Regions from separate parts of the Mycolicibacterium sp. CBM1 genome, predicted to be linked through region 1. Evidence: predicted binding sites of a transcription regulator. Region 1 holds the regulator's gene; the other holds the start of a gene.
What was found. Region 1 encodes LexA, which represses DNA repair genes until DNA is damaged. Its sites were predicted from a motif close to CGAACANNTGTTCG; they were not measured.
Positions count from the first base shown of each region.

Region 2: the regulator LexA is predicted to act here: its motif matches at 8,716-8,729, upstream of ruvC (crossover junction endodeoxyribonuclease RuvC).

Region 1 is NZ_JBSXPP010000006.1:3,792-14,314, forward strand. It holds gene ACXDF8_RS09855 (proteasome assembly chaperone family protein) at 1-14, shown strand, start outside; gene ACXDF8_RS09860 (alpha/beta fold hydrolase) at 48-1,070, shown strand; gene ACXDF8_RS09865 (PhzF family protein) at 1,106-1,792, shown strand; gene nrdR (transcriptional regulator NrdR) at 1,796-2,260, opposite strand; gene ACXDF8_RS09875 (LysM peptidoglycan-binding domain-containing protein) at 2,427-2,906, opposite strand; gene lexA (transcriptional repressor LexA) at 3,168-3,860, shown strand; gene ACXDF8_RS09885 (LGFP repeat-containing protein) at 3,888-6,080, opposite strand; gene ACXDF8_RS09890 (acyl-CoA dehydrogenase family protein) at 6,436-7,596, opposite strand; gene ACXDF8_RS09895 (molybdopterin guanine dinucleotide-containing S/N-oxide reductase) at 7,705-9,993, shown strand; gene hflX (GTPase HflX) at 9,990-10,523, opposite strand, start outside.
Region 2 is NZ_JBSXPP010000002.1:25,604-36,126, forward strand. It holds gene ACXDF8_RS02870 (phosphatidylinositol mannoside acyltransferase) at 1-198, shown strand, start outside; gene ACXDF8_RS02875 (glycosyltransferase family 4 protein) at 198-1,334, shown strand; gene ACXDF8_RS02880 (NUDIX hydrolase) at 1,331-2,371, shown strand; gene pdxS (pyridoxal 5'-phosphate synthase lyase subunit PdxS) at 2,471-3,400, shown strand; gene tesB (acyl-CoA thioesterase II) at 3,401-4,246, shown strand; gene pdxT (pyridoxal 5'-phosphate synthase glutaminase subunit PdxT) at 4,243-4,836, shown strand; gene ACXDF8_RS02900 (hypothetical protein) at 5,085-5,228, shown strand; gene ACXDF8_RS02905 (hypothetical protein) at 5,281-5,487, shown strand; gene ACXDF8_RS02910 (YebC/PmpR family DNA-binding transcriptional regulator) at 5,531-6,283, shown strand; gene ACXDF8_RS02915 (molybdopterin-containing oxidoreductase family protein) at 6,286-8,274, opposite strand; gene ACXDF8_RS02920 (hypothetical protein) at 8,317-8,631, shown strand; gene ruvC (crossover junction endodeoxyribonuclease RuvC) at 8,747-9,322, shown strand; gene ruvA (Holliday junction branch migration protein RuvA) at 9,319-9,912, shown strand; gene ruvB (Holliday junction branch migration DNA helicase RuvB) at 9,909-10,523, shown strand, end outside.

The DNA of each region.
Region 1 (10,523 bases):
ACGACGAAACCTAGCGAAGCCCACCGCACCGACTGACGGGGTTGGAGATGCCGCAGCGAAAGCCGAATCTGCAGCCGGTGCGGGAGGTCACGCCTACTCTGCACTTCCGGACCATCCACGGCTACCGTCGGGCATTCCGGGTGGCCGGCTCCGGGCCGACGCTGTTGCTGATCCACGGGATCGGGGACAACTCGACGACGTGGCACTCGGTGCACAGCAAGCTCGCGCAGCGGTTCACCGTGATCGCACCCGACCTGTTGGGCCACGGCCAGTCCGACAAGCCCCGCGCCGACTATTCGGTCGCCGCATACGCCAACGGCATGCGCGATCTGCTCAGCGTGCTCGACATCGACGCCGTCACCGTGGTCGGGCATTCCCTCGGCGGCGGGGTGGCGATGCAGTTCGCCTACCAGTTCCCGCAGCTGGTGCAGCGGCTGATCCTCATCGGGGCCGGCGGGGTCACCAAGGACGTCAACGTCGCGCTACGGCTCGCGTCCCTGCCGCTAGGCGGTGAAGCCCTGGCGCTGCTGCGACTTCCGATGGTGTTGCCGGCCCTGCAGGTCGCCGGCCGCGCACTGGGTACCGTCTTCGGGTCCACGGGTCTGGGCCGTGACCTGCCCGACGCGCTGCGCATCCTGACCGATCTGCCCGAGCCCACCGCGTCCTCGGCGTTCACCCGGACCCTGCGTTCCGTGGTGGACTGGCGCGGCCAGGTCGTGACGATGCTCGATCGATGCTATTTGACCGAATCCGTTCCAGTGCAACTCATCTGGGGCGAACAAGACGCCGTCATACCGGTCAGCCACGCCCGCATGGCCCATTCGGCGATGCCCGGCTCGCAGCTGGAGATCTTCGCCAAATCCGGGCACTTCCCCTTTCACGACGACCCCGACCGGTTCGTCGAGGTCGTAGAACGATTCATCGATTCCACCGCACCGGCCGAATACGACCAGACCGCACTGCGTCATCTGCTCCGAACCGGACTGTCCGAGCGCTCGGTCACCGGTTCGCTCGATACGCGGGTGGCGGTGCTCGACGCGATGGGCACCGACGAGCGCAGCGCCACCTGAGCATCGACCACAGCCTGCCGTCGTAGAGTCAGAACATGACCGTCGATGTGACTGTGTTGCGGGTGTTCACCGATGCACAAGGCGACTTCGGCAATCCGCTCGGCGTCGTCGATGCCGCCGCGGTGCCGCCCAGCGAGCGCCAACGCCTCGCCACCGAATTGGGCTACAGCGAAACGATTTTCGTCGATCTGCCGGACGCCGGCTCGACGACCGCGCACGCCCACATCTTCACTCCCGCCACCGAGCTCCCGTTCGCCGGACACCCGACCGTCGGCGCCGGCTGGTGGCTGCGGGAGCGTGGCACGCCGGTGCACACCCTGCAGGTACCCGCGGGCATCGTCCAGCTCAGCTACTCCGACGATCGCACCGTGGTGCGGGCCCGTGCGGACTGGTCACCGGAGTTCGCGATCCAGGAAATCGCCTCGGTTGACGACCTGCTCGCGGCGGACCCGGCGGACTATCCCGACGACGTGGAGCATTACCTGTGGACGTGGCTCGACCGGGACGCCGGCCAGATCCGGTCCCGGATGTTCGCCAACGACCTGGGTGTTCCCGAGGACGAAGCCACCGGGTCGGCCGCCGCCCGCATCACCGACTATCTCAGCCGCGACCTGACCATCACCCAGGGCAAGGGGTCGCAGCTCTACACGACCTGGAGCCCGGAGGGGTGGGTGCTGGTGGCCGGTCGGGTGGTCAGCGACGGCGTGCGGCAGATCGGCTGACGCTCAGCCCGGCGCGCTCAGCTTGCGGTGGGCACGCAACGCCTCGATCTCGCGCTCGAAATCCTCGGCCGAACTGAACGACCGGTAGACCGACGCGAAGCGCAGATAGGCGACCTCGTCGAGTTCGCGCAGCGGGCCGAGGATGGCCAGGCCCACCTCATGGCTGGGGATCTCAGGCGAACCGGCGGCCCGCACCGCGTCCTCCACCTGCTGGGCCAGCAGGTTCAGGGCGTCGTCGTCGACATCTCGGCCCTGACAGGCCCGGCGCACGCCGCGGATGACCTTCTCCCGGCTGAACGGCTCGGTGACCCCGCTGCGTTTGACGACCGCGAGCACGGCGGTTTCCACCGTGGTGAACCGCCGGCCGCATTCCGGGCACGACCGGCGACGCCGGATGGCCTGGCCCTCGTCCGCTTCCCGGGAATCGACCACGCGGGAATCGGGGTGACGACAGAACGGACAGTGCACGACCGCTCCTTCGCCTCTGACGTGACCCGAAGTCTCGGGCCACCCAGAGCCTACCTGCGCCCCCGCCGGCACGGCCATGACCCGCACAAGACGAGCAGCGCACTCGCCCCGTTCGCCGATGACGCTTGTCCGGCATGCGTTTTCGCCCCGCACGGCGTCGACGCCGTCAGCCAATCGGCGCGATCAGGGTCTGCCCGGCGTCCAACGACGCCGAATCGAGCTTGTTGAGATCGCGGATCTGCTGCATGACCTGCCCGGTCGGCGCGTCGGGTGCGACCCGACCGGCCAGCTCCTGCAGGGTCTCGCCCGCCTGGACCTGGACCACCGCGAGCTGATCCGGCGCCTGCGGCGTCGCCACCGAACCCCCGCTGAAATCCGCGAGCAGGCCGAGCCACAGCGTGATCAGCGCGGCCAGTCCGGCCAGCGCGATGGTGACGGTGGTGCTCACCGACTGGCGGCTGTGCGCAGCTCGCGAGACCTTGACACCGGTTCCCCGGTAGGCCAGCGCCGCCGTCGTGGGGCGATTCGGATGGGGGTGGTAGGCACGCACACCTGCGGGGCGCCGCACGGGTGCCGCCGCCGTGGCGGCCGGACGCCGGCGCGCCGGCGATGACACGAATACCTGCCGCTCGTCGATGACTGTCACGTCCGCTTCCTTCCTCCGGGGCGCCCACTGCTCGCTTGTGTGTTCGAAATATACTCGATCATGCGTTCGATTTCCGAACATGTGAGCGAGCGTGTCCGAAGGATAAATCGGGCCACCGACAAGTTTTGGCGACAGCCATTCGGGGCGGCTGAAACACCGGTCCCGCCCGACAGGCCAGGACCGCACCGGATCCGTTTCCGCCCACGACACGCTCGAACAAATGTTTGATTATCGGCGCTTGCCGGACTACATTCGGCACCCATGAGTGACCGCAGTGAGACCTCGGGTCCCGACGCCAGCCGCCGCGACGGGAACACCGGATTGACCGAGCGGCAGCGCACCATCCTCGAAGTGATCCGCGCGTCCGTGACCAGCCGGGGCTATCCCCCGAGCATTCGGGAGATCGGCGATGCCGTGGGTCTCACCTCGACGTCATCGGTGGCCCACCAGCTGCGCACGCTGGAGCGCAAGGGCTATCTGCGGCGCGACGCCAACCGACCGCGCGCCGTCGACGTGCGCGGCGTCGACGACATGCCGCAGCAGGTGACCACCGATGTGGCCGGCTCCGACACCCTGCCGGAGCCGACGTTCGTGCCGGTGCTGGGCCGCATCGCGGCCGGCGGTCCGATCCTGGCCGAACAAGCCGTCGAGGATGTTTTCCCACTACCTCGCGAGCTGGTCGGCGAGGGGTCGCTGTTCCTGCTGAAAGTGGTCGGTGAGTCGATGATCGACGCGGCCATCTGCGACGGCGACTGGGTGGTGGTCCGGCAGCAGAACGTCGCCGACAACGGCGACATCGTCGCCGCCATGATCGACGGCGAGGCCACGGTGAAGACCTTCAAACGGACCAGCGGCCAGGTGTGGTTGATGCCGCACAACCCGACATTCGACCCCATTCCCGGTAATGACGCCGCCATCCTCGGCAAAGTCGTCACCGTTCTGCGCAAGATCTGACCGCGCAAGATCTGACAGGTCCCGCGCTTACTCCGCTTTGACGAAACCGTTCGCCTGAGCGAGTTCCTCACTGGCGAACCACACCTCGGGGACCGTGTGGTCGTAGAGCGCTGACTCCGGTGTGTAGTACAGCCCCGAATGTGTATTGGCCTTGATCACGTAGCCGTCCGGCGCCTGGTAGGGGTCAGCCAATGGGAGATGGATAGCGGGCCGGGCCGGGCCGGGTGCGCCGTGCACGTCCGACTGCAGGTCCTCGGCTGGCTCGCTGACCGGTTCGACCGGTGGCGCCGGCTGCTCGACGTCGTGCACGCCATCGTCGACGGAGTACACCTCCGGCGGCTCCTCGGCGGCCCGGCGGCGACGCGGCGCACCGAGTTCACCCAGGTTGAGCTTCCACATCGCCTGGGATTCGCCCAGATTGACCACGGCGTGCCGGCCGGTGTCGGTCACCTCATCGGCTTCCAGATCGGTCTCGTGAACCTCGGCGAAGTCCTCCTCGACAACGCCGTCGGCGTCCTCGTGGAGTTCTTCGACCTCGGCGTACTCGTGGTCGACGGAAAGATCGCCGGGCAGGCCAGTGGGCAGGCCAGAGTCGTCGGGCCCGGCAGGGATCCGGGTCGGCGTGGTGTCAATCGCGTCCTGATCGCCGTCGAAGACATCCTCGGGTCCCGGCATCGACTTGTCGTCCTCGTCAGGGCCCGCCCAGCCGAAGCCGGATATCGGCGGGAGCGCGACGCGTCCACCGTCGGGGAGGGTCGCATACCGCGAAGAGGTGGGAGCGTCGTCCACCTCACCGTGCCACTGCTCGTCGCCGTCGTAATCGCCGTCGTAATCGCCGTCGTCATCGAAGTCGTCGTCGATGTCGGCGGCGGCCGCGCGCCGCCGCTGCAGCCACAGCAGGCCGAGCGCAACGACCCCGATCAGCAGGATCACCGGGATGATCACCAGCAGCCACCACCAATGCCAGGTGAAGGCGTCCGCCGATGTCGACGTCGCGGGAGTCGTCTGCGGCCCCGTCGCGCTGGGAACCTCGATTCCCGACAGCGAGCCCGCCAGCTCCGGCGGCTTGGTGGTGAATGTGTTAGTGGCCTTGTTCCAGGAGATCTCGCCACCGCTGAACTTCTGCGTGACAGTGTCGCCGTCGACGCTCTGCTCGCCGGTCGGAACACCGAGCTTGCCGGTCGCCCCGCCCAGCTTGGCCCAGGCGGTGTTGATCGCGCCGCGCACCACGATCGCACCGGTATCGGGTGTCCAGAAGATCACCGGCTTGTCCGCTGCGCTGAACGAGCTGACCCGGCTGTTGGGCGCTCCGCCGTCGGCTTCGGTGCCGATCGGCAGGCCCAGGTCACCAGTGGGTCCGCCGAGCGCGTCGTACTTGGCCAGAATCGCGCCGGTCACCGCATGGGCGCCGGTCGCCGGCGAGTAGAAAACCTTGCCGCCGGCGTAGTCCTGCGCGGCCCCGTCGCTGCCGACCGCATACTGCGCCCCCTGGCGTGCGCCGAGCGGACCGGAGAGCCCGCCCGCGGCACGCCACGCCTGGTTGATCAAAGTGGTCGCATCCGCCGGCACCTCGAGGCCGGCGAGGTCGTTGGCCAGCTCGGGCGGCACGGTGGTGAAGGTCTTGGCGTTGGCGTTGTAGGAGATCTCGCCGCCGGTGAACTTCTGGTTCACCACGTCGCCGTCGTAGGTCTCGTCACCGGTGGGCACGCCCATGGTGCCCGCCGAACCGCCCAGCTTGTCCCACGCCGCGTTGATGGCGCCGCGGACTACCCAGGCGCCGGTGTCCGGCGTCCAGAAGATCGCCGGCTTGTCGCTGGCGCTGAAAGTGCTGACCCGGCTGTCCGGACCGACCAGGCCCGCAACCTCGTCGATCGTCGGGAATCCGAGATCGCTGTCGGCCGGACCGCCCATCGCCTGGTACTTGTCCAGGATCGCCCCGAAGATCAGGTGTGCACCGGTGGCAGGGGTGAAGAAGAATTTGCCGGCGGTGAAGTTCTGGGCGAACCCGTCGCCCACCGGGTAGACGTCGCCGTCCTTGCTTCCCACCGGGGAACCGTCGCCGCCGGCGGCCTGCCACGCCTGGTCAATCGCGTCGCTGGCGTCGCTTTCCGGGGTCGCTATCGCGAGCGGCGCCCACAGCAGCGCTGCCGCAGTCGCCGCGAGGACGCCGAGCGCCATCCGCCCGACGCCTCTGTTGAGACGACTTCCAAGCCAAGTCATGCACTCTCCCCGCCGTTTCGGTCAAGATGCTTCTTCTTATCCTCCGCGTCAACTGTGCGTCAGCAGTTCACGACACGCGGCAGTATCCGAGATAAGCCGCACGTTGGAGGGCAGAAACACCGGGAAAGCCGAGCACACGCGCCGGTATCCGGTTCCACGGACCCCCTGATCGCACTTAGCGGTCAACCAAAAGCCCAGTTCGACGGGGCGCCCGGGCCGCTAAACGCCCAGGCTCACCCGATGGCCTGGGCCGCTAAACGCCCAGGCTCACCCGATGGCCTGGGCCGCTAAACGCCCAGGCTCACCCGATGGCCTGGGCCGCTAAACGCCCAGGCTCACCCGATGGCCTGGGCCGCTAAACGCCCAGGCTGCGGCCAATGATCTCCTTCATGATCTCGGTCGTCCCGCCGTAAATGGTCTGCACCCGGGCGTCCAGGAAAGCTCGCGCCACGTTGTATTCGCGCATGTAGCCATAGCCGCCGTGCAGCTGCAGGCAGCGGTCCACCAGACGCACCTGAGCTTCGGTGGTCCACCACTTGGCCATCGCGGCCTGCTCGGCAGTGAGCTTCTCGTCCAGATGCAGCCGGATGAACTCATCGACCATGATCCGCACGGCCGTCGCCTCGGTGGCCAGCTCGGCCAGCAGGAAGCGGCTGTTCTGGAACGAGCCGATCGGCTTACCGAACGCCTTGCGCTCCTTGGTGTACTGCACGGTCTCCTCGAGCACGGCTTCCATCGCCGAGGCGGCCATGATGGCGATCGAGATGCGCTCCTGCGGCAGGTTCTCCATCAGGTAGATGAAGCCCTTGCCCTCCTCGCCGAGCAGGTTCTCGGCCGGCACCTTCACGTCGGTGAAGGACAGCTCCGCGGTGTCCTGCCCGTCCAGGCCGATCTTGTCCAGATGGCGGCCCCGCTCGAAGCCCTCCATGCCCCGCTCGACGACGAGCAGGGAGAAGCCCAGCGCGCCCTTCTGCGGGTCGGTCTGGGCCACGACGATCACCAGGTCGGCGTTGATGCCGTTGGTGATGAAGGTCTTGGACCCGTTGAGGATGTAGTGGTCACCCTCCTTGACCGCACGGGTCTTGATGCCCTGCAGGTCACTGCCCGTGCCGGGCTCGGTCATCGCGATCGCGGTGATCAGCTCACCGGTGCAGAACTTCGGCAGCCAGCGCTGCTTCTGCTCCTCGGTGGCCAGCCGCAACAGGTACGGGGCGACGACGTCGTTGTGCAGCGAGAAGCCCAGGCCGCTGTAGCGCCCCGCGACGGTCTCCTCCACCACGATGGTGTTGTACCGGAAGTCGGGGTTGCCGCCGCCGCCGTATTCCTCCGGCACCGCCATCCCCAGGAAGCCCTGCTTGCCGGCCTCGAGCCACACCCCGCGGTCGACGATCTTGTCCTTCTCCCACTGGTCGTGGTACGGGGCGACGTGCCGGTCGAGGAATCCCCGGTAGGACTCGCGGAACAGCTCGTGCTCCGGCTCGAACAACGTGCGCTCGTACTTGACCGCGCTGCCCATGATTAGACCCCTCCAAAGTTGGTTGCTCGTCTTTGCCACCACGATAGACCAACCGGATGGTTGGGCGTGCCGGGTACCCCGGGCGCAACCGCCCCTAGACTGCCGAACATGGGCCGCGCCGTGAGCCTCACACACTGGGGTGCATTCACCGCCGACGTCGACGGCGGCGAGATCACCGCGGCCGCCCCCATCCCCGGCGACGCCGACCCCTCCCCCCTGCTCGGCAACATCCCCGGCTCGGTGCGCCACGAGTCGCGGATCACCGGACCGGCGATCCGGCGCGGGTGGCTGCGCGACGGCCCCGGCCCCAGCAGTGCGCGGGGCGCCGACGAATTTGTCGCCGTCGACTGGGACGAGCTGACCGAACGGCTGGCCGACGAACTGCGCCGCGTCGTGGACACTCACGGCAACCAGGCCATCTACGGCGGTTCCTACGGCTGGGCGAGCGCTGGGCGATTCCACCACGCCCAGAGCCAGGTGCATCGGTTCCTGAAAATGCTTGGCGGTTATACCTTTTCGCGCCATTCCTACAGCCTGGGCGCGACGGGGGTGATCATGCCGCGGGTCGTCGGAACACACGACGAGCTGTTCAAGCGCTCGACCGAGTGGAACGTGATCGTCGAGCACACCGAGCTGCTGGTGTGCTTCGGCGGGCTGAACCTGAAGAACACCGGGATCAACCACGGCGGCACCACCGACCACCCCGCGCGCGATGCGCTGCACCGGTTCCGCGCCAAGGGCGGGACCATCATTTCGATCAGTCCGCTGCGCAGCGACGTCGATGGCGACTGCCGGTGGCTGCCGGCCACCCCGGGCACCGACGTGGCGATCATGCTGGCGCTCGCTCACGTCCTGGCCACCGAAGACCTCGCCGACCGCGACTTCCTGGCCACCTATTGCACCGGCTACGAACGTTTCGAGCGCTACCTGCTGGGCCTCGACGACGGGGTGCCCAAGTCGCCGCAGTGGGCCGCGGAGTTCTGCGGCCTGGACGAGGCCACGCTCACCGAGTTGGCCAGGACCATGGCGGCCAAGCGCACCATCGTCACCGTAAGTTGGTCACTGCAACGGCTGCGATTCGGTGAGCAGGCCCCGTGGATGGGACTGACCCTGGCGGCCATGCTCGGCCAGATCGGGCTTCCCGGAGGGGGTTTCGGGCATGGCTACGGCTCGATGAACGAGCCGGGGCTGCCGCCCTTGCGGGTTCGGCTGCCCGCACTGCCGCAGGGACACAACCCGGTGGACACCTTCATCCCAGTCGCGGCGATCAGCGACATGCTGCTGCGTCCCGGTGAGACGTTCACCTACAACGGTCGAACCCTGACCTATCCGGAGATCAGGTGTGTGTACTGGGCGGGCGGTAACCCGTTCCACCACCACCAGAACCTGCCGCGGTTGCGCCGCGCGCTGGCTCGGGTGGATACCGTCGTGGTGCACGATCCGTACTGGACGCCGATGGCCCGGCACGCCGACATCGTCGTGCCCTCCACCACGGCTTTCGAACGCGACGACTACTCCGGATCACGCAACGACCCGCTGCTGGTGGCAATGCCGGCGCTCACGCAGCCGTATGCGCAGTCCCGTGACGACTACACCACCTTCTCTGCACTCGCCGACCGGTTGGGCTTCGGCGACCGATTCACCGAAGGACGGACCGCCCGCCAGTGGCTGGCGCACCTCTATGACACGTGGGCAGCCGAGATCGATTGCGCGGTTCCCGATTTCGACCAGTTCTGGGCCGACGGGTCCGTGCGACTCCCGGTCGAGAGGGGGCTGACCCTGTTGGGCGACTTCCGCGCCGATCCGCAGGCGCACCCGCTGGGCACCCCGAGCGGCAGGATCGAGATCTTCTCCCGCGCCATCGACGAATTCGGTTACCCCGATTGCGCCGGGCACCCGCGCTGGTATGAGCCGGAAGAGTGGCTCGGCGGCCCGCGTGCCGCACGTTTCCGGCTGCACCTGATTGCCAATCAGCCGGCGACCCGGCTGCACGGCCAGCTCGACGGCGGTGCGGTCAGCCGGGCGGCGAAAATTCAAGGGCGTGAACCGATCAGGATCCACCCCGACGACGCCGCAGCGCGTGGGCTCCTCGACGGCGACGTGGTGCGGGTGTTCAACGACCGCGGCGCGTGCTTGGCCGGCGTGGTCGTCGACGACGGGCTTCGCCCCCGGGTGGTGCAGTTGTCGACCGGAGCCTGGTATGACCCACTGGATCCCCGCGACCCGGATTCACTATGTGTGCACGGCAATCCGAATGTCCTGACCGACGATGCCGGCACGTCGTCGCTGGCCCGCGGCTGCACCGGAGCGGCAGTCCTGGTGGAGGTCGAGAAGTTCAGCGGCCCGCTGCCGCCGGTACGCGCTCACCAGCCGCCGGTGATCCGGCGCAGAGACTAGGCGGTCGCGTACTGGCGCAGCCCCGCCGCCAGTGCGGCGGGCACCCGCGCCTTGAGCCTGGTCCCCGCTTCGGTGTGCTCGACGGCGTCGACGTGCCCGTCGCTGTGCAACCGGGCCACCAGATCGCCGCGATCGTACGGGATCGTCACGTCGACGGTGATCTCCCGCGGTTCGACGAGCTCGCCGAGTCGGGCACGCAGACGCGGCAAGCCCTCGCCGGTGTGCGCCGAGACGAACACCGCGCCGGTCAGCGCACGCCGCAACTGCGCCAGTGTCAGTTCGTCGGCGGCGTCGATCTTGTTGACCACCAACAACTCCGGCGCCGGCGGCGCGTGGTGGTCGTTCTGCACCTCACGCAAGACTTGCCGCACCGCTTCGATCTGCGCCATCGGGTTGGAATCCGATCCGTCGACGACGTGCACCAGCAGGTCGGCGTCGACGACCTCCTCCAGGGTCGACCGGAAGGCCTCCACCAGCTGGGTCGGCAGGTGCCGGACGAAGCCGACGGTGTCGGTGAGCACGAACGGCCG
Region 2 (10,523 bases), on a different contig from region 1:
CGCGGCGAGGATTGCGTCGTCGACCTCTTCGCGCCGCTCGACTGCTCCAGCGGCGACGTGCAGATCATCACCCAGGCACTGGCCGACCGCTTCGGGGCCAACATCGCCGCGCATCCGCAGGACTGGCACATGATGCAGCCGCAATGGCTGGCAGACCTGCCCGCAGAAAGGCGGGCCCGTCTGGAGAACGGGAGCTGATGCGCATCGGCATGGTCTGCCCGTACTCGTTCGACGTTCCCGGTGGGGTGCAGTCGCACGTGCTGCAACTGGCCGCGGTCATGCGCGAGCGCGGGCACGACGTCAGTGTGCTGGCGCCCGCGTCGCGACACGTGAAGCTGCCCGACTACGTCGTCTCCGGCGGCAAGGCCGTCGCGATTCCCTATAACGGCTCGGTGGCCCGGTTACGGTTCGGCCCGGCGACCCACCGCAAGGTGAAAAGGTGGCTCATCGAAGGCGAATTCGATGTGCTGCACCTGCACGAGCCCAACGCCCCGAGCCTGTCGATGCTGGCTCTGCAGGCAGCCGAGGGGCCGATCGTCGCAACGTTTCACACCTCGACCACGAAGTCGTTGACGCTCAGTGTGTTCCAGGGCATCCTGCGGCCTTACCACGAGAAGATCGTCGGCCGCATCGCCGTCTCCGATCTCGCGCGGCGCTGGCAGATGGAGGCGCTGGGATCCGACGCCGTGGAGATCCCCAACGGCGTCGACGTCGCGTCACTGGCCACCGCAGCACCGCTACCGGGGTATCCGCGAGCGGGCAAGGCGGTGCTGTTCCTCGGCCGGTTCGACGAGCCGCGCAAGGGCATGGCGGTGCTGTTGGGCGCGTTGCCCCGGCTGGTGGAGCGCTTCGCCGACATCGAGGTGCTGATCGTCGGTCGCGGTGACGAGCAGGAGCTGCGGGAGAAGGCCGGCGAGCTGGCCGATCACCTGAGGTTCCTCGGGCAGGTCGACGACGCCGAGAAGGCCGCCGCGTTGCAGAGCGCCGACGTCTACTGCGCACCGCACACCGGCGGTGAGAGTTTCGGCATCGTGCTGGTGGAGGCGATGGCCGCGGGCACCCCGGTGGTGGCCAGCGACCTCGACGCGTTCCGCCGGGTGCTGCTCGACGGTAAGGCGGGCCGGCTGGTGCCCGTCGAGGATTCCGAGGCGATGGCGCGGGCACTGATCGAGGTACTCGACGACGCCGCGTTGCGGGACCGCTACGTGGCGGCCGCCGACGTCGCGGTGCGCCGGTACGACTGGTCGGTGGTAGCCGACCAGATCATGCGGGTCTACGAGACGGTGGCCGGATCGGGCACCAAGGTCTCGGTCGCTGGGGAGTCGAACCGGTGAACCCGCTGCTGTACTGGTCGCTGACCGCGCTGCTGGTGTTCGTCCTGGTGCTGACTGCGGTCTGGGCCTACCAGACCGCCAACCGGCTGGACCGGCTGCACGTGCGCTACGACCTGTCCTGGCAGGCCCTCGACGGGGCGTTGGGCAGGCGCGCGGTCGTGGCCCGTGCGGTGGCCGCCGACACCTACCGGGGCCGACCCGAAGGTAAGCGGCTGGCCGCCCTGGCCGACGCCGCCGAGCGGGCGCCGCGCTCCGGGCGCGAGGCCGCCGAGAACGAGCTGTCGGCGGCGTTGGCGACGGTCGATCCCACCGCCATGCCGGTGGCGCTGGTCGCCGAGCTCGCCGACGCCGAGGCCCGGGTGTTGCTGGCCCGCCGATTCCACAATGACGCGGTGCGCGACACGCTCGCGCTGCGGGAGCGACGGCCGGTGCGCTGGTTGCGGCTGGGCGGGACGGCGCCGCTGCCGAGCTACTTCGAGATCGCCGAGCGGGCTTCCGCAGCCGAGCAGCCCGATGCGGAGCCGGCGCAGCGGCGCACCTCCGCACGGGTCGTGCTGCTCGACGAGCACGGCGCGGTGCTGCTCTTCTGCGGCACGGACCCGGCGAAGACCGGCGGCGCCGCACCGCGCTGGTGGTTCACCGTCGGTGGTCACGCCCAGCCGGGCGAGCGGCTCGTCGACGCGGCCGTTCGGGAGATCGCCGAGGAGACCGGTTTGCAGGTGGACCCTGCCGCGATGGTCGGACCGGTCTGGCGACGTGATTCCATGATCGATTTCAACGCCACCGTCATCGACAGCCAGGAGTTCTACTTCCTGCACCGCACCACCCGGTTCGAACCGGCCACGGGCGGGCGCACCGAATTGGAACTGCGGTACATTCACGGCCACCGCTGGTGTGATTGCGCGACGATCGCTCAGCTGGCCGCCGCGGGGGAGACGGTGTATCCGCTGCAGCTCGGGGAGCTGCTCGCCGAGGCGAACCTGCTGGCCGACGGGCATGTCGGCGGGGCGACGACGGAGTTGAAATCCATCCGCTGAACCCGTTGCCCCCCGTTACGCAGTGCCCGCCCACCGGTGGAGAAATTCAGTTTGAGGTCGCCCTTTAGACTGGATCCGTATCAAACGAAGGGATCGACAGTGGTAACCGGAACTAGCGCATCCGACCTCAACGGCTCGGGTGGCCCCGCGCAGACCGGTACCGCCCGGGTCAAGCGCGGCATGGCCGAGATGCTCAAGGGCGGCGTCATCATGGACGTCGTCACCCCCGAGCAGGCACGCATCGCCGAAGGCGCCGGCGCGGTCGCGGTGATGGCGCTCGAACGCGTCCCCGCCGACATCCGCGCCCAGGGCGGCGTGGCGCGGATGAGCGACCCCGACCTGATCGAGGGCATCATCTCGGCGGTCACCATCCCCGTCATGGCCAAGGTACGCATCGGGCACTTCGTCGAGGCGCAGATCCTGCAGAGCCTCGGGGTGGACTACATCGACGAGTCCGAGGTGCTCACCCCCGCCGACTACACCCACCACATCGACAAGTGGAAGTTCACCGTGCCGTTCGTGTGCGGTGCGACCAACCTCGGTGAGGCTCTTCGCCGTATCACCGAAGGCGCCGCGATGATCCGGTCCAAGGGCGAGGCCGGCACCGGCGACGTCTCCAACGCGACCACCCACATGCGCTCGATCGGCGCCGAGATCCGCCGCCTGTCGTCGCTGTCGGAGGACGAGCTCTACGTCGCCGCCAAGGACCTGCAGGCCCCCTACGACCTCGTCGTCGAGGTGGCCCGGGCCGGCAAGCTGCCCGTCACCCTGTTCACCGCGGGCGGCATCGCCACCCCGGCCGACGCGGCCATGATGATGCAGCTCGGCGCCGAGGGCGTCTTCGTCGGCTCCGGCATCTTCAAGTCCGGCGACCCCGCGCTGCGGGCGGCAGCCATCGTCAAGGCCACCACCTTCTACGACGATCCCGACGTGCTGGCGAAAGTTTCGCGCGGGCTGGGTGAGCCGATGGTCGGAATCAACGTGGAGGAGATCGCTGAGCCGCATCGACTCGCACAGCGCGGCTGGTAGATGGCGATCGAAAAGATCCTCGACCTGGAACAGCTCGAGGTCAATATCTACCGCGGCGGGGTGTTCAGCCCCGAATCCGGGTTCCTGCAAAGGACTTTCGGAGGTCATGTAGCCGGCCAGTCGCTGGTGTCGGCGGTGCGAACCGTGGACCCCAGGTTCCAGGTGCACTCGCTGCACGGCTACTTCCTGCGCCCCGGGGACGCCACCGCCCCCACGGTGTACCTGGTGGAGAGGCTGCGCGACGGCGGGTCGTTCGTCACCCGCCGGGTCAACGCCGTCCAGCACGGCGAGAGCATCTTCTCGATGTCGGCGTCGTTCCAGACCGACCAGAGCGGCATCGAGCACCAGGATGAGATGCCCGCCGCGCCGCCCCCGGACAACCTGCCGGGTTTCACCTCCCGGGGCGGGGCGTTCGACGACGCCGGCTTCTCCCAGTTCGCCGAGTGGGATGTGCGCATCGTGCCGCGCGACCAGGTTGCGCTGTTGCCCGGCATGGCATCCCAGCAGCAGGTGTGGTTCCGCCACCGCGACCCGCTGCCCGACGACCACGTGCTGCACATCTGTGCACTGGCCTACATGAGCGACCTGACGCTGCTCGGGTCGGCTCAGGTCAACCACGTCGAGGAACGCAAGCACCTGATGGTCGCCTCCCTGGACCACGCCATGTGGTTCATGCGCCCGTTCCGTGCCGACGAGTGGCTGCTCTACGACCAGTCCTCGCCGTCGTCATGCGGCGGCCGCTCGCTCACGCAGGGCAAGATCTTCAATCGCTACGGCGAGATGGTCGCCGCCGTCATGCAGGAGGGCCTGACCCGCTACCAGCGGGGCTACGCCGGGAAACGATGACCGTTCGGATCGGTGTCCTGGCATTGCAGGGCGACACTCGCGAGCACCTGGCCGCGTTGCGTGAAGCCGGTGCCGAGGCGTCGACCGTGCGCCGCCGCGCGGAACTCGACGCCGTCGACGGGCTGGTGATCCCGGGAGGGGAGTCGACGGCCATGAGTCACCTGCTGCGGGAGTTCGAGCTGCTCGAGCCGCTGCGGCAGCGCCTGGCCGACGGTCTGCCCGCCTACGGCTCGTGCGCCGGGATGATCCTGCTCGCCAGCGAAATCCTCGACGCTGGGGTGCCTGGGCGTGAAGCGCTGCCACTCGGCGGCATCGACATGACCGTGCGGCGCAACGCGTTCGGCCGGCAGGTGGACTCCTTCGAGGGCGACATCGACTTCGAAGGTCTGGACGGACCGGCGCACGCGGTGTTCATCCGCGCGCCCTGGGTAGAGCGGGTCGGGCCGGCCGTGCGGATCCTGGCCCGCGCCGACGGCCACATCGTCGCCGTCCGGCAAGGCTCGGTGCTGGCCACCGCATTCCACCCCGAGATGACCGGTGACAGGCGGGTGCACAAGCTGTTCGTCGACATCGTCGCCGGCGCGGCCTGACCCCACGCCACCTGCGGCACGAAGCTCGTAACCCGGTCAATAGAAACCGGCGGTAGCGGGCACTGATGTCGTCAGTCCGGGCGTGGCCTACACGTTCACCGGCCTGTATCTGTTGCTCGGTGGCTCAGTGGCCGCCCAGTGCCAAATCGTCGTCCGACGTTTAACTTCCCGCAATCCAGGCAGACCCAGATCTGCCTGCGGCGTTGTCCATAATCAGCGGACACAGCCCGCCGCGGAAGGAGATCGACATGATCGACTGGTTGAGTCGGCGGGCACGTCAGGCGCTCCACCACATCATCGCGGCCCGAGCTGTATCGGCGGCGGGCATGGGCCGTCCGGCCTGGCAGAGCGAATCGGCCGTGCGGCCGGTCGGCTGGTGGCGCGCGCTCTGAGCGCGAGCGCTGTCGGCTCATCGGCAGCAGCAGCCGTGAGCTGGAGTGCGCGGTGCTGCAGACCGCCGCCCACGAGGTGAGTACGCGTGAGAAGCTGCGCAGGATCGTCGAGAGCCAGCTGATGGGAGTCTCACAGCTGGGCGCCGACGAGCTTGTCGCAGCTGTGGCGCCGAACCTGCAGCGCAACATCGACGGCTCGCTCGGTGGCGGCGCGGCCACGCCCGCATGGGTATCCGGGAGACTTCGCCCGGACCAGTAGACTCGTCGGGTTACGCCAGAACGGAAAGAATGAGAAGGACCCGATGAGCGGCCATTCCAAGTGGGCGACCACCAAGCACAAGAAAGCCGTCGTCGACGCCAAGCGCGGCAAGATGTTCGCCAAGCTGATCAAGAACATCGAGGTCGCGGCACGTGTGGGCGGCGGTGACCCGGCGGGCAACCCCACCCTGTACGACGCCATCCAGAAGGCCAAGAAGTCTTCGGTGCCCAACGACAACATCGAACGGGCCCGCAAGCGCGGTGGCGGCGAGGAAGCAGGCGGTGCCGACTGGCAGAACATCACCTACGAGGGCTACGGCCCCAACGGGGTGGCCGTGCTCATCGAGTGCCTGACCGACAACCGCAACCGCGCCGCCGGTGAAGTGCGCGTCGCGATGACCCGCAACGGCGGCAACATGGCCGACCCGGGCTCGGTCTCCTACCTGTTCTCCCGCAAGGGCGTGGTGATCCTGGACAAGAACGGGCTCACCGAGGATGACGTGCTGCTCGCCGTCCTCGAGGCCGGCGCCGAAGAGGTCAACGACCTCGGCGAGAGCTTCGAGATCATCTCCGAGCCCACCGACCTGGTCGCCGTGCGCACCGCGCTGCAGGACGCCGGCATCGACTACGACTCCGCCGACGCCAGCTTCCAGCCGTCGGTGACGGTGCCGGTCGACGCCGAGGGCGCCCGCAAGATCATGAAGCTCGTCGACGCGCTCGAGGACAGCGACGACGTGCAGGACGTCTACACCAACGCCGACATCCCCGACGAGGTCCTGGCCCAGCTCGAGGAGTGAGCTCAGGCGGGGTGCACACTGACCGGCACCCCGGAGTAGCGCGTCATCCCGGTTGCGGGGTCGATGTCGTCCTTGCTGGTGAGCCGATTGACGTTGGTGCCGGTGTGTCCGTGCGGCACCGACACCGCCCCGGTTCGTAGCAACGGATCCAGTTTCGCAATGCCGCCGAGTTCGCCGTGCGCGGTACGCACGACCATCGCCTGGTTGTCGGCGATTCCGGCCGCGGCCGCGTCGTCGGGATGAAGGAACACCTCCGGCGTCTCGCCGAGGAAGTCCAATTGTGCGTTGAGCCTTCGCATCTGGCGCCGCGGCACCAGCACGAGGCCGTCCGCGGCTGGCGGGGCGGCCAGCTGCTCGATGAGGATCTGCGGGGCCAGCCGCCAGCCCCCGAGTCGTTCGACGTGGCGGTCCACCCACGGTGCGGGGAGGTCGCGCTCGGCCTGCACGAAGCCGTCGGCGACCAGCTCGTCGTAACCGCAACGGCCGCCCCCGGCGAAGCGGGCCAGCATCTGCTCGTCGGTCATTGAGGTGTCGGCGAGGTCGTGGCCGAGCCGGCGGCCGATCTCGGCCAGCACCCACCACATCGAGCGCCGCTGACCGACGGGGCCGACGACCGCCTCGGTGTGCTGTGCGGAGATCCGCGGGCTCAGGAGGTCCCACAATGTGACATCCGGCCGTTCGAGCTGGCCCTTGGTCGGCAGCACGTGGGTGGACACCGCGGTCGTCTGATTCGGTCGGATGTCGGTGGTGACCAGCACGTCCAGCTTCTGCAGCGCCGCCGCTGTTGCATCGGTGTCGGGAAAACCGGTGAGCAAGCTGCCGCCGAGGTTGATCAACGCACGGATGTTGCCGGCCTCGATCTCGTCGGGCAGCGTCGCGCATGGCCACTCCCGCATGAACGCCTTGGTCTCCGGGCGGCTGCGTGGCCCCGGGCGCGACTTGCCCTCGGGCGGCGCGATCGGCAGTTCGAATGCCTCCAGCTGGTAGGCGTAACCGGGATGGAACCAGAGCCCGCCGGGACGGTTCATCGAATCGGTGAGGATCATCAGCGACCACGAAAGCCATTGGGTGACATTGGCACCGGACGACATCGTCACTCCGGTGCCGATGTCGATCGCCAGCCGTCCGACCCGGCGCACCGTGGCCAGCAGATCGGCCAGGTCCGCCTCGGACACGTCGGCGATCCGCGCGGCGTGCTCGCCGGTGAACGGCTCGACCGCCGCGGCCAGCGCATCGGCATCCTGCACCGCGACGCCGCTGTGGATCCCGTCGCGCAGGATCTCGCGGACGAGAAAGCCCAGCACCGCGTAGTCGGTGCCCGGCCGCGGCGCCAGGTGGCGCGTCGCCAGGCGGGCCGTCTCGGTGTGCCGCGGGTCGAGCACCCACAACTCGGCGTGGCCGGTCAGCTCGCGCAGCGCCCCCCGGGGATTCGGCATCGCGATCGTATGGCCATGGGAGACAACAGGATTACTGCCTATCAGCAGGACCAGCTCGGCGCCGGCATAGTCCGGACGGCCGGTCAGTGCCGACGACCCGCCCATCAACTCCGCGATCAGCACCTTGGCGGTGCCGTCGATGGTCAGCGGACTGAACTTGGCGGGCGTTCCGATCGCTCGGTGCAGAGCTTCGGCGAGGCGATAGCCTGCCGCGTCCATCCCGATGCCGGTGCCGAAGTTGATCGCCACCGCGGCGGGCCCGTGTTCGGCGATGATCGCGCGCAGTCGGTCGCCGAGATCGTCGAGGCAAGCCTCCCAGGTCGACTCGGTCAGCCGCCCGTCGACGGCCAGCATCGGGTGCTCGAGCCGATCCGGGTGGTGGTGGATCAGCGGCAGCGCACGGCCTTTCGGGCAGGTGTAGCCGCCGGAGAAGGGATGCTCGCCGTCGCCGCGGACGGCCACGACCTCATCACCGTCGACATCGACGAGGATCCCGCACACCGAAGGGCAGACCCGGCAGAAACTGCGCACCGAACGCACGCTGCCCGCCACCATGCCGAAGACCGTACGCTGCGACCGAACGAAACGGAGGTGGGAATGGCCGATGTAACCGACCCTGACGGAGTGACGTGGTCGGTGCGCCGGTGGTGGTGGCGAACAGTGCCCTGGGAGACGGGTTTCGGCACCATCGATGCACTGATCCTGTTGGTGATGCTGCCGTTCATGCTGATGTGGCCGATCTGGCTGCTGGCCAAGTGGCTCGGCGTGCCCTGGACAATCGTGATCAGTCGGGACGGAGAGAAAGTCGGCCGCGAGCGGGTGAAGGGCTGGCGCCAGTCGGGTGAGCGGATGGCCGACATCGCCGCCGCGATCGAAGCCGGGACGCTGACGGAGTTCAAGACCGGGACGTGATCAGCGGGCTCACTCACCCCGGTAGAACTGAGTCGCGCTACCGCGTGTCCTCACTGACCTTGTCCGCGTCCCCCGCTAAGGTATCGAACAACTGTTCGTAGTCGAAAGGCGATCCGTGCGGGTGATGGGTGTCGACCCAGGGTTGACGCGGTGCGGCCTCTCGGTGATCGAGAGCCGGGGTGGTCGCCAGGTCACCGCGTTGGACGTCGACGTGGTGCGCACCCCGGCCGACGAACCGCTGCAACACCGACTGCTCACCATCAGCGACACCGTCGACCATTGGATGGACACCCATCTTCCGGACGTCATCGCCATCGAACGGGTCTTCGCCAACCAGAACGCCAACACCGCGATGGGCACCGCCCAGGCCGCCGGGGTGATCGCGCTGGCAGCCGCCCGCCGCGACATCGACGTGCATTTCCACACCCCCAGCGAGGTCAAGGCCGCCGTCACCGGAAACGGCCGGGCAGACAAGGCGCAGGTCACCGCGATGGTCACCAGAATCCTGCAGTTACAGCAAAAACCGACCCCTGCCGACGCCGCCGACGCGCTGGCGCTGGCGATCTGTCACTGCTGGCGCGCCCCGATGATCGCCCGAATGGCCAAGGCCGAGGCGATGGCGGCCGAGCAGAAGCGGGCCTACCAGGCCCGACTGAAGGCCGCGCCGGCCCGGCTCAAGGCAGCAAAATGATCGCCTCGGTGCGCGGCGAAGTCATCGACATCGCCCTCGACCACGCCGTCATCGAAGCCGCCGGTGTCGGCTACAAGGTGATGGCCACACCGTCGACCCTGGCGACGCTGCGCCGGGGCAGCGAGACGCGGTTGATCACGGCGATGATCGTGCGTGAGGATTCCCAAACCCTTTATGGTTTCGCCGATTCCGAAGCCCGCGATCTGTTCCTGACGCTGCTCGGGGTCTCCGGCGTTGGTCCCAAGATCGCCCTGGCCACCCTGGCGGTCTACGACGCCACCGCACTGCGCCAGGCGCTGGCCGATGGTGACGTGACCGCGCTGACCCGGGTGCCCGGGATCGGCAAGCGGGGTGCCGAACGGCTGGTGCTGGAACTGCGCGACAAGATCGGCCCGGTGACCGGTGGCGCAGGCCTCGCTGCGGCCACCGGCCACGCCGTACGCTCGCCGGTGGTGGAAGCCCTTGTCGGACTTGGCTTTGCGCTCAAGCAGGCCGAGGAAGCCACCGACAAGGTGCTGGCCGCCGACCCTGAGGCCACCACGTCCAGTGCGCTGCGGGCCGCGCTGTCGCTGCTGGGGAAGACCAAGTGAGCCGGTTCGACGCCGACGACGACGCCGCCGGAGAGGAGGAACTGGAACGCGACGTCTCGCCGGCGCTGACCGTCGGCGAGGGGGACATCGACGCCAGCCTGCGGCCCCGGTCGCTGCGCGAGTTCATCGGCCAGCCCCGGGTCCGCGAACAGCTGCAGTTGGTGCTCGAGGGCGCCAAGAACCGCGGTGGTACACCGGATCACATCCTGCTGTCCGGGCCGCCGGGGCTGGGCAAGACGTCGCTGGCCATGATTATCGCCGCCGAACTGGGCACCTCGCTGCGGGTCACCTCCGGGCCGGCGCTCGAGCGTGCCGGCGACCTGGCTGCGATGCTGTCCAACCTCGTCGAGCACGACGTGTTGTTCATCGACGAGATCCACCGCATCGCCCGGCCCGCCGAAGAGATGCTGTACCTGGCGATGGAGGACTTCCGGGTCGACGTCGTCGTCGGCAAAGGTCCCGGGGCAACGTCGATCCCGTTGGAGGTGGCGCCGTTCACCCTGGTTGGCGCGACCACCCGGTCGGGCGCGCTGACCGGGCCGCTGCGCGACCGCTTCGGGTTCACCGCGCACATGGACTTCTACGAGCCCACCGAACTGGAGCGGGTGCTG